Regions from separate parts of the Rhizobium sp. 'Codium 1' genome, predicted to be linked through region 1. Evidence: riboswitches for the same ligand, from Rfam matches in the RefSeq annotation. Region 1 holds a riboswitch; the other holds the start of a gene.
The links. Region 1 has a riboswitch for thiamine pyrophosphate ahead of thiB (thiamine ABC transporter substrate binding subunit). Riboswitches for the same ligand answer to the same signal wherever they lie in the genome.
Positions count from the first base shown of each region.

Region 2: linked by a shared signal. The riboswitch ahead of thiD (bifunctional hydroxymethylpyrimidine kinase/phosphomethylpyrimidine kinase) and the one ahead of thiB (thiamine ABC transporter substrate binding subunit) in region 1 are both predicted to bind thiamine pyrophosphate.

Region 1 is NZ_JAJGPW010000003.1:297,577-304,576, forward strand. It holds gene LJE98_RS10845 (cold-shock protein) at 27-317, shown strand; gene LJE98_RS10850 (thiamine diphosphokinase) at 539-1,192, shown strand; gene LJE98_RS10855 (ABC-F family ATP-binding cassette domain-containing protein) at 1,197-3,029, shown strand; TPP riboswitch at 3,138-3,252, shown strand; gene thiB (thiamine ABC transporter substrate binding subunit) at 3,319-4,317, shown strand; gene thiP (thiamine/thiamine pyrophosphate ABC transporter permease) at 4,324-5,982, shown strand; gene LJE98_RS10870 (ATP-binding cassette domain-containing protein) at 5,975-6,718, shown strand; gene LJE98_RS10875 (M48 family metalloprotease) at 6,940-7,000, shown strand, end outside.
Region 2 is NZ_JAJGPW010000001.1:766,467-773,466, reverse strand. It holds gene LJE98_RS03675 (LysE family translocator) at 1-560, opposite strand, end outside; gene LJE98_RS03670 (LysE family translocator) at 732-1,316, shown strand; gene dut (dUTP diphosphatase) at 1,326-1,802, opposite strand; gene LJE98_RS03660 (peptide chain release factor 3) at 1,891-3,474, shown strand; gene LJE98_RS03655 (HAD-IA family hydrolase) at 3,524-4,198, opposite strand; TPP riboswitch at 4,319-4,415, shown strand; gene thiD (bifunctional hydroxymethylpyrimidine kinase/phosphomethylpyrimidine kinase) at 4,466-5,293, shown strand; gene LJE98_RS03645 (pirin family protein) at 5,373-6,284, opposite strand; gene LJE98_RS03640 (class II glutamine amidotransferase) at 6,527-7,000, shown strand, end outside.

The DNA.
Region 1 (7,000 bases):
CAGCCTCCCCGCTGCAGGAGATACCCATGAGCAGACACATCTATTCCATCGGCGACACAGTGGTTCTGAAGGACGGCCCCGTCCGTCTTGCCCGCAGCAATGGCGCCTGCAAGGTACTGGCGACCTTGCCCGAGACAGGCGGAAGCCGCCAGTACCGGGTCCGCTTTGAAAGCGAGAGCTTCGATCGTTGCATCGCCGAAACCGACATTGATACCAGCCGCAGCAAGGCCTCCGCCCGGGCAATGGCTCCTGCAAACACCCCGAAAAAGGAAAACACATCATGGCTAAAGGCCAACAGCGTTCGAACCGCGAAGTAAGGAAGCCGAAGCAGGACAAGTCCAAGCCGTCCGCGGCCCCGGTTTCGACCTTCACGACCCAGATCAAGAATGCAGAGTCAGCTGCCCCCAAGAAGCGCTGAGAAGACAAGACCCGGACCCCTCGCAGAGGTCTGTCCGGGCGACTCTCTCCCGCCAGTGCGGGCGCCTTCCCCTCAGCATTGACCTTTCCCTTTTGGGCAGAGATGCGCTATGGGCTGGCCATGACTTTGACCTCTTTCACCCTATTGCTCGGCGGCAGCCTGGCCGTCACGGACCGCCTGCGGGCGCTGACCAAGGGAAGCCGCGTGATCGCGGCCGATGGCGGCATGCGCCATGCGACGAAACTCGGTGTGACACCCGAGCTATGGGTCGGCGATTTTGACAGCAGCGACACCACTCTGATCGAGCGCTTTCCTAACGTCGAACGGCGAACCTACCCCGCCGCCAAGGCCGTCACAGACGGTGAAATCGCAGTCGCCGAAGCAATCGCACGCGGCGCCACCCGGCTGATTTTCGCCGGCGCTCTCGGAGGCGAGCGGTCCGACCATGCACTGCAGCACTACCTGAACGCGCTCGGCCTGGTCGAAGACGGCTACGAGGTCGTACTCACCTCAGGCGAGGAAGAGGCCTATCCCTTTGTCGAACAGAGCGAACTCGCGCTCGAATTGCCCAAGGGTGCGCTTTTCTCCGTGCTCGGCTTCACCATGCTCGAAGGCCTGACAATCCGCAATGCGCGCTATCCGCTCCAGGATTTCCGGTTGCCCTTCGGCTCGTCGCGCACGATTTCCAACATCGCTGAGGGCCCGATCTCGGTCTCCCTTTCCCGTGGCCGGGCCATGCTGCTCGCCCGCCCTTACGATCTTTCCGGAGCCTGAAACCTTGGCGCCTCCCATTCTCAAACTCGATGACATCCAGCTTTCTTTCGGTGGTACGCCGCTGCTCGCCGGCGCGGGCCTTCAGGTCGAACCGGGAGACCGGATCTGCCTCGTCGGCCGCAACGGCTCCGGCAAATCGACACTCATGAAGATCGCCGCCGGAATTGTCGAAGCGCAGTCCGGCGAGGTTTTCCGCCATCCGTCCTCGACGATCCGCTATCTGGAGCAGGCACCGGATTTCGACGGCTATTCCAGCGTTCAGGCCTATGCCGAGGCGGGGCTCGGACCGGGCGATGATCCCTATCGTGTCACCTATCTGCTCGAACACCTCGGCCTCACCGGCCAGGAAGACCCACAGCAACTCTCAGGCGGCGAGGCACGCCGCGCAGCACTCGCCCGGGTCCTGGCGCCGGAGCCGGACATCCTGATGCTCGACGAGCCGACCAACCATCTCGATCTGCCGACGATCGAATGGCTGGAAGGGGAACTGTCGAAGAGCCGCAGCGCACTTGTTCTCATCTCCCACGACCGACGCTTCCTGGAAAAGATCTCGACCGCCACCGTCTGGCTTGATCGTGGCCTGTCACGCCGGCTGAACCGCGGCTTTGCTCATTTCGAGGAGTGGCGCGACCAAGTCCTCGAAGAGGAAGAGATCGAGCAGCACAAGCTCGGTCGCCAGATCGAGCGGGAGGAGCACTGGCTGCGTTATGGCGTGACCGCGCGTCGCAAGCGCAACATGCGCCGCCTCGGCAACCTGCAGACGTTGAGGGCCAATTACCGCGGCCACAAGCGACCGCAGGGAACAATTCAGGCGTCCGCGACAGAAGGCAAGGAAAGCGGCAAGCTCGTCATCGAGGCCGACAAGATCACCAAGACCTATGGTGACCGTGCCATCGTCGCACCGTTTTCGATCCGCGTGCATCGTGGCGACTGCATCGGTCTGATCGGACCCAATGGTGCAGGCAAGACGACACTGCTCAAGATGCTGACGGGCCAGCTGGCACCAGATGAAGGTGTCGTGAAACTCGGCACCAATCTCGAGATCGCCGTGCTCGACCAGAAGCGTGAGGACCTCAATCCGGAGGATACACTCTCCCACTATCTGACCGACGGCCGCGGGGAGAATCTGCTGGTCAATGGCGAACAGAAGCACGTCACCGGCTACATGAAGGACTTCCTCTTCCAGCCGGAACAGGCTCGCACCCCGATCCGCAACCTGTCAGGCGGCGAACGTGCGCGCCTGATGCTGGCGCGCATCATGGCCAAGCCTTCGAACCTGCTCATTCTCGATGAACCCACCAACGATCTCGACATCGAGACACTCGATCTGCTGCAGGAAATCGTTGCTGGCTATTCCGGCACCGTCATCCTTGTCAGCCATGACCGCGACTTCCTCGATCGCACGGTCACCTCGACGATTGCGCCGGCAAATCCGGATGCGCCCGATGGCCGCTGGATCGAATATGCCGGTGGCTATTCCGATATGCTCGCCCAGCGCAAGGGCGTCGAGGACGAGCGCAAGCGGGTGGAAAAGGCCGAGAAAGCAAAGGCGCAGGAAGCATCGGGCGGCAAGCCCGCAGACTCAGGCTCGAAGGGTAAGGGCAAGCTCTCCTTCAAACAGAAATTTGCGCTCGAAAACCTACCCAAGGAAATGGAAAAGGCGGAGAAAGAAATCGCCGCACGCGAAGCGAAGATGGCTGATCCCAACCTCTTCACCAAGGATCCGGCAAGCTTCAACAAGCTCGCCGCCGAAATGGAAAAGCTGCGCGCCGACATCACCCGCATGGAAGAGGAATGGCTGGAACTCGAAATGCTGCGTGAGGAACTGGAGGGCTGAAGGCCTCAATTCCTCGCCATCATCCGACGCTTGGCGTCTCCCAACATCAAGGCCGCGGCGACTGAATGTTCGCACCTTGCGCTCAAAGTCCCAGCGCGCTATCTCAAGTCTGCTCTAACGGGGTGCCTTCCGGTTTTCGTAACCGGAATGCTGAGAGGCTTCATGCCAACCCGCGGAACCTGATCCGGTTAAGACCGGCGGAGGGATTAGACGCGACGATTTCAGGCGCCCTATCCCGACAGCAATGATGATTGAGGAGGAGGGCGCTATGCGACCCAGGACTGTTTCCATGCTTATCGGCGGCCTTTCGACCGCCATTCTCGGCTTCGTTTTGCCGGCCGCAGCTGCCGAAAAGACGCTCACCGTCTACACCTATGAGAGCTTCGTCTCCGAATGGGGCCCCGGCCCCAAGGTCAAGGAAGCCTTCGAGAAGACCTGTGACTGCACGGTCACTTTCGTCGGCGTTGCCGATGGCGTCGCGCTCCTCACCCGGCTCAAGCTGGAAGGTGAGACATCCAAGGCCGATGTCGTGCTCGGGCTCGATACCAACCTTGTCGAGGAAGCCAAGCAGACCGGCCTGTTTGAACAACACAGCGTCGATGCCGCCGCGGTGAAGGTGCCTGGCGGCTTCAGCGACGATGTCTTCCTGCCGTATGACTACGGCCATTTCGCCGTGATCTACGACACGGAAGCGATCAAGACACCGCCGAAAAGCCTGAAGGAACTGGTTGAGGGCGATCCGTCGCAGAAGATCGTCATTCAGGATCCGCGCACCTCGACGCCGGGCCTCGGCCTGCTGCTCTGGGTGAAGTCGGTCTATGGCGACAAGGCACCGGAAGCCTGGGCAAAGCTCAAGGACCGCGTGCTCACCGTCACGCCCGGCTGGTCGGAAGCCTATGGCCTGTTCACCAAGGGTGAGGCGCCGATGGTGCTCTCCTACACCACCTCGCCGGCTTATCACATGGTCGCCGAAGAAACCGACCGCTACCAGGCGGCGGAATTCTCCGAGGGCCATTACATCCAGATCGAAGTCGCCGGCCTCCTGAAAAATGCGCCGGAGAAGGAACTGGCCCGCCAGTTTCTTGCCTTCATGCTTGAGCCCGGATTTCAGGACACGATCCCGACCAACAACTGGATGATGCCGGTCGCGTCGACGTCGGAACCTCTGCCGGAAGCCTTTGGCAAGCTGGTCCAGCCGAAGACGACCTTTCTGATGGCACCCCCCGAAGTCGCGGCCAACAGACAGGCCTGGATCGACGAATGGCTCAAAGCGATGACGCTGAAATAGTTTCGTATGATCCGCCCGATTTACCAGTCACGGCGACAGAGGCTGCCCGCGCTTGCGGGTGGCCTTTTCGTTCTGATGGTCGTGACGGCTTTCGTCGGCATCGCGCTGACGGCCCTCCTCGCGGGACGATTGTCGGGCGGTCTTCTCTCCGCCTTCGCTGATCCCGTCATCCGATCGGTTCTATCCTTTACGCTCTGGCAGGCCTTCCTCTCCACGCTTCTTTCCGTGGGCTTGGCCCTGCCGGTCGCCAGTGCACTCGCCAGACAGCCGGCTTTCCCAGGTCGCATCTGGCTGATCCGGCTGATGGCCGTGCCGATGGGATTGCCAGTCCTGATCGGCGCGCTCGGGCTGATTGGCATCTTCGGCAGAAGCGGCATCGTCAACGATACGCTGACAGGACTTGGCCTCGACCAGCCAATCTCGATCTACGGACTGACCGGCATCCTCGTCGCCCATGTCTTCTTCAACCTGCCGCTGGCAACCCGCCTGATGCTGTCAGCCCTCGAGCGGGTGCCGGCGGAATACTGGCGCATGTCGGCAAGCCTCGGATTTTCGCCGTTTTCCACCTTCCGCTTCATCGAGTGGCCGGTTCTGGCCCGTGTGATCCCCGGAGCAGCAGGTCTGATCTTCATGCTCTGTGTAACGAGTTTCACGTTGGTGCTGATCTTCGGTGGTGGCCCTGCGGCGACGACCATTGAAGTTGCCATCTACCAGGCGCTGCGCTTCGACTTCAATCCGGAGCGCGCCGTGTCCCTGGCGCTCCTGCAAATCACGGTGACAGGCCTGATCCTCGCTGGCCTGAGTCTCCTGCCGGCAGCACCTGATACCGGTGTTACCAGCGGTCGACACTTCCCACGCTTCGACGGACGGCGTCCGCTTGTCCGCCTCACCGACGGGCTGCTCCTGTTGTTTGCCACGCTTTTCCTCATCCTGCCGCTCGGCCAGGTGGTCGTCTCCGGCCTCCAGGCTGATCTCGGTCGACTTCTCTCCCAGGCGGCCTTTCAACAGGCATCCTTCACCAGTCTGGGTGTGGCTCTCTCTGCCGGGCTGCTTGCCACTCTGCTTGCCTATGGCGTGATCGCAGCTCGCGCCGACATCGCGACGGCTCGCGCACAAAATGCCGGCAACCGCGTCTTCTCGCTTGCGCTCGCCGCGGTCTCCTCGCTGGTCTTGCTCGTCCCCACCAGCGTCCTCGCCACTGGCTGGTTCCTGGCTTTAAGACCTCGGGGCGAGGTCGCGACCTTCGCACCCTTCATCGTCACAGGCATAAACGCCCTGATGGCACTGCCCTTTGCGGTGCGCGTGCTGGAACCCGCCTATCGAGAGCATCGGGCTGGCACCGGACACTTGGCCGAAAGCCTCGGCCTCTCCGTCACCCAGCGCCTGCGCCGCGTCGATTGGCCGGTCCTGAAACGGCCGTTCTTGACGGCACTCGCCTTCGCCATGACGCTGTCGCTCGGTGACCTCGGGGCAGTCGCTCTCTTCGGCTCTGAAAACATCTTGACCCTACCCGCCCTTATCTATGCCCGGATGGGCAGCTATCGCAGCACCGATGCCGATGGGCTCGCCCTTATTCTTGGTGCAATTTGTCTGGTTCTGGCGCTGATCGGAGCGCCGGGAACACGTATCGCCCCCAACAACCCACGGGAGAGAACCGATGCGTGATGAAGCCTCGACCGGCATCCGCCTCGACGACGTCCACCTGACGCTGGGGAACCGCGCCTTCCATTTCGACTGCGGTTTCGAGCGCGGACGGATCACAGCCGTCGTCGGTCCCTCGGGCTCAGGCAAGTCGACTTTGCTGAACCTCGTCTCAGGCTTTGAGCGGCCGGACAGCGGCCGTATCGAGATCGCCGGACGTGATGTGACAGATCTGGCACCGGCAGAGCGCCCTGTTTCTCTGGTCTTCCAGGACAACAACCTGTTTTCCCATCTCGACCTCTTTACAAACATCGGGCTCGGCATCCATCCGGCAATGCGCCTGACACCTGCCGACCGCAAGGCGATTTCAGATGCTCTGACGCGCGTCGGACTCCCGGGATATGAACGTCGTCTGCCGGGCTCGCTCTCGGGTGGCGAGCGGCAACGCGTGGCCTTTGCCCGCGCGCTGGTGCGCCACCGCCCGGTTCTGCTGCTCGATGAGCCATTTGCAGCCCTTGATCCAGGCTTGCGTGCCGCGATGGTCGAACTGCTCGTAGACCTCCATGCCGAAACCCGCGCCACGGTCCTGATCGTCACCCACGACCCACGCGATGTGGAGCGGCTGGCAGACGATGTCACCTTCATCGATGATGGACATGTGCTCGCGAAGACCGACAAGATGACCTTCTTCCAGAGCCACGACATTGCTGCCGTGCAGAACTTCCTCGGCGAGCATACCTTTACACGCCAATCGCCTTAATTTGGTCGTCCACGCCTGCCATGCGCGTCAGGAATAGTTGTTCCTTCGGCAAGACCATTGGTCATTTCCTCTGGCGTGACTATCTTCTGGAGCATGCGGTGTTTTCGCACTATGTGAAGGACTGCCGGATCGGTGCGAGGCGATGGCGGCAGAGGGCAATTGATGCTGCACCCGGCGGTCGGCCAAATCGGCAATCGTCCGGGCTCAGGTGAAGGGGCAGGATGCAGTTTTTGAGCCGGAACAGCGCGATGGCTGCCGAAGTGAATCGGCAGAGACGGCCAT
Region 2 (7,000 bases), on a different contig from region 1:
CGGTTGAGCAGCTTGAGTGCCTCCGGCCGCTTGAGCAGGCCCCGCGCCTGGGCGGCCAGAAGGATATAGGGCAGCAGCACCGCCATCAGGACGATGAAGGTCAGCCCGACGAGCAGAACGTAGTCCGCAGACCCGATTGCCTCCAGCGGAATGAGTGTCGGCACGAGAGCCACGTAAAACAGCATGGTCTTCGGATTGCCGAGTGTGACCAGCAGGCCGGAGAGGAACGAAAGCGCCGGGCGCATGGCCTTTTGCGCCTTGATGTCCTGCGGCAGGAGCCCGGCCGTCCAGAGCTTCCAGGCGACATAGACGAGATAGGCCGCCCCGAGGAATTTCAGGATCAGGAAGGGCGTGGCAAAGGTCTTGGCCAGCACCGAAAGCCCAAGGATGACGGCCGTCAGATAGACGAGATCGCCGAGAATCAGCCCGAGCCCCATGAAGAAGGTCGGCCGGAAGCCGGAGCCCAGCGCACGCGCCACGATTGCCGTCATGCCCGGGCCCGGAATGGCAGCCGCAATGAAGAGGGCGCCGCAATAGGCAATGATGGTCGTCAGGGTCATGGGGGCTCCTCCTCGCCCCATTCCTAATCCTGGCGGCAAAGACTTGCAACGGTGACACGATCGCGATTGCGATCCGGGGTCGGTTGCATCAAGGAGGGTGCACACTTGCGTGGAGACGTCGTTGTGCCAAGCCTGCCTGCATTCTTCGCCTTCAGCCTGATCTGCCTCGGCATGGTCCTGACACCCGGACCCAACATGATCTATCTGGTGTCACGGTCGATTTGCCAGGGTCCCATGGCGGGCCTTGTCTCGCTCGGAGGCGTCGCCCTCGGCTTTGTGGTCTATATGGTTTTGACCGCGCTCGGCATCACCGTGCTGCTGCTGGCCGTGCCGCTGGCCTACGAAGTGCTGAAGCTCTGCGGCGCACTTTATCTCGCCTGGCTGGCCTGGCAGGCCCTGCGCCCCGGCGGACGCTCACCCTTTCAGGTCCGCGATCTGCCGGTCGACCGCCCGCGCAAGCTCTTTCTGATGGGCTTCGTCACAAGCCTGCTCAATCCGAAAGTCGCGATCCTCTATGTGTCGCTGCTGCCGCAATTTGTCGATCCAGCGCGGGGCAGCGTGCTTCTTCAGTCGCTGAGCCTCGGCTTCACACAGATCGTCATCAGCGTCTCGGTCAATGGTTTGATCGCTTTGACCGCTGGCACCATTGCGCTTTTCCTCGCGGGCCGGCCGCTCTGGATGGTCGTGCAGCGCTGGTTGATGGGCACCGTGCTCGCCGCGCTCGCCATCCGCATGGTGGCGGAAGCGCAGCGGTAAACGCCGCCCTCACACCCCCGTCGAACCAAACCCACCAGCACCTCGCACAGTCTCCGAAGTCTCGGTTACCTCAGTCAGCCTGACCTGCGTCACCGGTGCGATCACCATCTGCGCGACCCGCATGCCGCGGGTGATGACGAAATCGGCCTCACCGAGATTGATCAAGAGCACCTTCACCTCGCCGCGATAGTCGCTGTCGATGGTGCCTGGCGTGTTGAGGCAGGTGACGCCGTTCTTGAAGGCGAGCCCCGAGCGCGGCCGGATCTGCGCCTCGAAACCGTGCGGGATTTCCATGATCCAGCCTGTTGGAACCAGCGCCCTCGCGCCGGGCGCGAGCGTGAGTGGTTCCCCGTCATCGACGGCCGCGCGCAGATCCATGCCGGCAGCCCCCGCCGTCTCGTAGGCGGGAAGCTCCAGCCCCTCGCCATGCGGCAGGCGCTTGAGCGTGAGCAGGGGACCTGGGACGTCGGAGCGGATGGCGGACATGGGCAGGATTCCTTTGTTTGTCGCGCTCAATTGCATATTGGCCGGTGAAACGCTAGATAACCGCCCGACCAGAAGGAACTTCACGATCATGGCCGAAACGCTCGCCGAGGCGGTCTCCCGCCGCCGCACCTTTGCTATTATCGCGCACCCGGATGCGGGTAAGACGACACTCACCGAAAAGCTGCTGCTGTTCGGCGGCGCCATCCAGCTCGCCGGTGAAGTGAAGGCCAAGAAGGATCGCATCCAGACCCGGTCGGACTGGATGAAGATCGAGCGCGAGCGCGGCATCTCGGTCGTCACGTCCGTCATGACTTTCGAATATGACGGCAATGTCTTCAACATCCTCGACACACCGGGTCACGAAGACTTCGCCGACGACACCTATCGCACGCTGACCGCCGTCGATGCGGCCGTCATGGTCATCGATGCCGCCAAGGGTATCGAGCCGCGAACCTTGAAGCTGTTCGAGGTCTGCCGCATGCGCGACATCCCGATCATCACCTTCGTCAACAAGATGGACCGCGAAAGCCGCGACATCTTCGAGATCCTCGACGAGGTGGAAGAGAAGCTGGCGCTCGACACGGCCCCGATCACCTGGCCCGTCGGTCGTTCGAAAAGCTTCTGTGGCTCCTACAATCTGGTCGACAACACCTTCCGCGGCTCCGACAAGCAGGTCGAGGCGCTCGCGGTCAACAACCCGAAGAACGTCGCCGAAAACCTGCCGGAAAACGAGCGCGCCACCTTCGTCGACGAGCTGGAACTGGCCCAGGAAGCCTGCCGGCCCTTCGATCACAAGGCCTTCCTCGAAGGTCACATGACGCCGGTTTTCTTCGGCTCCGCCTTGCGGAATTTCGGCGTGCGCGACCTGATCAACGCGCTGGGCGCCTTTGCGCCCCCGCCGCGCGACCAGGTCGCCGATGTCAGAACGGTGCACGCGGCCGAAGACAAGATGACGGCCTTCGTCTTCAAGATCCAGGCCAATATGGATCCCAATCACCGGGACCGCATCGCCTTTGCCCGCATCTGCTCCGGCAAGCTGGAGCGCGGCATGAAGGCGCGCCTTGCCCGCACCGGCAAGCAGATGGGCCTGACGGCACCGCAGTTCTTCTTCGCCTCGCAGCGCCAGCTCGCCGATACGGCTTACGCCGGTGATGTCGTCGGCATCCCGAACCACGGCACGCTGCGCATCGGTGATACCCTGACCGAAGGCGAAAACCTCGTGTTCCAGGGCGTGCCGAACTTCTCGCCGGAAATCCTGCGCCGTGTCCGTCTGGAAGATGCGATGAAGGCAAAGAAGCTGAAGGAAGCCCTGCAGCAGATGGCGGAAGAAGGTGTCGTGCAGCTCTTCTCGCCGGAAGACGGCTCGCCTGCCATCGTCGGCGTCGTCGGCGCGCTGCAGCTCGACGTGCTGAAGGAGCGCCTTCAGGGCGAATACGGCCTGCCGGTCTCCTTCGAAATGTCGCGCTTCTCCGTCTGCCGCTGGATTTCGGCCGAACAGAAGGATGATCTTGAAAAGTTCATGACCCAGCGCCGTGGCGACATCTGCCGCGATCTCGATGGCGACCCGGTCTTCATGGCGCAAGACCAGTTCTCGCTTCGTTACGAGTCCGAACGCTACCCGGCGATCAAGATGGTTGCCATCAAGGAGTATCACGCCGTCAAGGCGGCGTGATCTGTCTCGGGGGGTGGCGGCGCTGGCTCGCCACCTGCCTCTCGACCCGTCAAATTGCCGAAGCGATCCGCAGCCCTGACGGTGGCTGGAAGTCGACCCGCAGGCGCTCATAGCTTTCAATGGTCGGATGTGATGTCTCGAGCGGCTGGGCGTGGGTGGCCGTGACGACGGCGACATCGGCCCCTGCCGCTTCTCCGGCCCTGACGCCAGCCAGTACATCCTCGAAGACCAGGCAGCGGGACGGATCGACGCCAAGCTTCTGCGCGCCGAGGCGGTAGCCGGCCGGATCGGGTTTGCCGATCTTCACATCCTCAGCCGTCACGATTTGCAGCGGTTGTGGCAGGCCGGCAGCACCAATGCGGGCACGCGCAAGAGCGGAAGGCGCCGAAGTCACGATTGCCCAGCGCTCCGCAGGCAGGCTTTTCAGAAAGGCGACGGCACCCGAAATGGGAACAACGCCGTCGAGATCCTCGATTTCGCCGCGCTCGATCTCGAGAGCTTCCTGCACCACGTCGATGCCGGGCAGGTTCAGCGCGCTGATCGTGTCGATTCCACGCTTGCCGTGCATGAAGGGCAGGAAGGTCTCGAGATCGAGACCATGCCTCAGCGCCCAGCGGCTCCAGACCCGTTCGGCAGCGGCGATGGAGTTGAGCAGCGTCCCGTCCATGTCGAAGAGAAAAGCGTCATAGGAGCGGTCGAAAAGCCTGTCGGGGGAATGATGCAAGGCGTGGCTCCTCTGGTCCAATGCGCGATGAGGCTCCCCTAGCTGCTCCGGGCCAAGCCTGCAAACACTTAAATCGGCGAGAGATGAGTGACAGAGACACCACTCTCGCCTAGTCTCGACCTCGAGAGACAGGGGCGTCCGGCGAAAGCCGGGCTGAGAAGCACCCTTTGAACCTGAACCAGATCATGCTGGCGGAGGGAGTCGCTCGGGTGCCGCGGGCTCTCTGCGTCTGCCCGTCGCTTCTCCACCCGCAAAGGAGAAGCCGAGATGCCATCGTCCCCCATCCGCAACGTGCTCACCATTGCCGGCTCCGACCCCTCCGGGGGTGCCGGCATCCAGGCGGACCTCAAGGCCTTCTCCGCGCGCGGTTGCTACGGCATGGCCGTCATCACCGCGCTGACCGCCCAGAATACGAGAGGGGTCTCGGCCGTCATGCCGCTCGATCCCGGCTTCGTGGCAGAGCAGATCCGCATGGTCTTTGCCGATATTCGCGTCGATGCGGTGAAGATCGGCATGATTGCCAACTCCGGCATCGCGCGCGCGGTCGCCGATATGCTGAGGCCTCATCGCGGCATCCCCATCGTGCTCGATCCCGTCATGATCGCCAAGGGAGGGGCCGCTCTGCTCGACCCGGAGGCGATCGACGCGCTGACGAACGAGCTCCTGCCGCTGGCCACACTGCTCACGCCCAACCTGCCGGAGGCCGCGGCTCTGCTCGGCGACCCCGAAGCCTGCGACCGGCGGATCGTGGAGTCCCAGGCCATCAGGCTGACGGGCCTTGGCCCGGAGGCCGCCCTCGTCAAGGGTGGTCATCTGCCGGGCCAGGAAAGCCCCGACGTGTTGGTGGCCGGGGGAACCGTGACGTGGTTTGAGGCCAATCGCATCCCTACGCGCAACACCCATGGCACGGGCTGTTCCCTGTCGAGCGCCCTGGCCGCCGAACTGGCGAAGGGCCTCGAAACACCGGAGGCTGTGAGGCTCGCCAAGGCCTGGCTCGGAGACGCGGTCCGGACTTCGGGTCAACTGTCCGTCGGTTCGGGGCATGGCCCGGTCCACCATTTCCACGCCCTGTGGGAGGTCTCGGGGCAGAGTTGATGGCTGGGAGACGGGATCTACAAAAAAAGAAGGCCCGGCGGTGGAGTGCCGCCGGGCAAGGTGAACTTGACTGCGGGGTTTAATGCTCGGCCTTGATAAAGGTTCCGTTCTGCAGCTCCTTCATCGCCTGCATCAGCTCTTCGTGGGTGTTCATCACGATCGGCCCGTGCCAGGCGACGGGCTCCTTGATCGGCTTGCCTGTCACGAGAAGGAAACGGATACCCTGCTCGCCCGCCTGCACGATAATCTCGTCGCCGGTGTCGAAGACGACGAGCGTACGGTTTCCGGAGAGGTCGCGGATATTCAGCTCTTCGCCTAGATACTCCTTCTCGACCTTGACGCCGAAGGGCGTCGACGCATCGCGGAACGACCCGGAGCCGGCGAAGATATAGGCAAATGCCGAGCGATAGGTATCGACCGGGAAGGACTTGCGCTTGCCCGGCGGCACCGAAATGTCGAGATAGACCGGTTCGGCGGCAATCCCGTCGACCGGGCCGTTCTTGCCCCAGAATTCGCCGGAGATGACACGGACCGAAGTCCCGTCATCGTCCACGACGACCGGAATGTCGGCTGACTTGATGTCCTGATAGCGCGGCTTCGTCATCTTCAGCGACGAGGGCAGGTTGGCCCAGAGCTGGAAACCGTGCATGCGGCCGGCGAAATCGCCCTTTGGCATTTCCTGGTGCAGGATCCCGCTACCGGCCGTCATCCACTGCAGGTCACCGGCGCCCAGCATACCTTGATTGCCCAGGCTATCGCCATGTTCGACGGTCCCGGCAAGCACATAGGTGATCGTCTCGATGCCGCGATGCGGATGCCACGGAAAGCCGCGGACATAATCGCTCGGCGTGTCGTTGCGGAAGTCGTCCATCATCAGGAACGGATCGGTCATGTCAGGATCGCCGAATCCGAAGACGCGGTGCAGCTTGACGCCGGCGCCTTCCATGGTCGGCGTGGCGCGGCTCTCATGTTTGACGGGACGTATGGACATCGGGGATCTCCTCGGAACGAAAGGCTTCGGTTGCAGCCAATATAGACGATCGAAGGAGGCTGCGGAGGAGCGCCAAAAGCAACGCAGTGTTCACTTTTGCTCGTGTTGCACTGCGGAAAGCCATTGCCGGCCCGGATAAATATCTGTCATGAAAGCAGTGACGTTTGCAAATCGTTAGCCATTCGAGCCAAGACTGGATGAAAGTCGTCGGTGGTTCGGCGGATTGGGAGTTGTAAGGACATATGTGTCGCTGGGCAGCCTATCGCGGAGTTCCGATCTTCCTGGAGGAGCTCGTCACCTCGCCCGCTCATTCCCTGATCGAGCAATCCCATTGCGCAACACGCGCGAAAACTGCGACCAATGCCGATGGTTTCGGCATCGCCTGGTATGGTGATCGCCCCGAGCCCGGCCGGTTCCGCGATGTTCTCCCCGCCTGGTCCGACTGCAATCTGAAGAGCCTTGCCCGCCAGATCCGTTCGCCGCTCTTTCTTGCCCATGTGCGTGCCGCGACCCATGGCGCGACGCGTCGCGACAATTGCCATCCCTTCGTGCATGGAAACTGGTCCTTCATGCACAATGGCCAGATCGACAATTTCGATCGCATCCGCCGCCCCATGGAAGGCATGCTGGACGACGAACATTTCCACGCCCGCGTCGGTACCACCGACAGCGAACTCCTCTTCCTGCTCGCCCTGCAGTTTGGTCTGCGGGAGCGC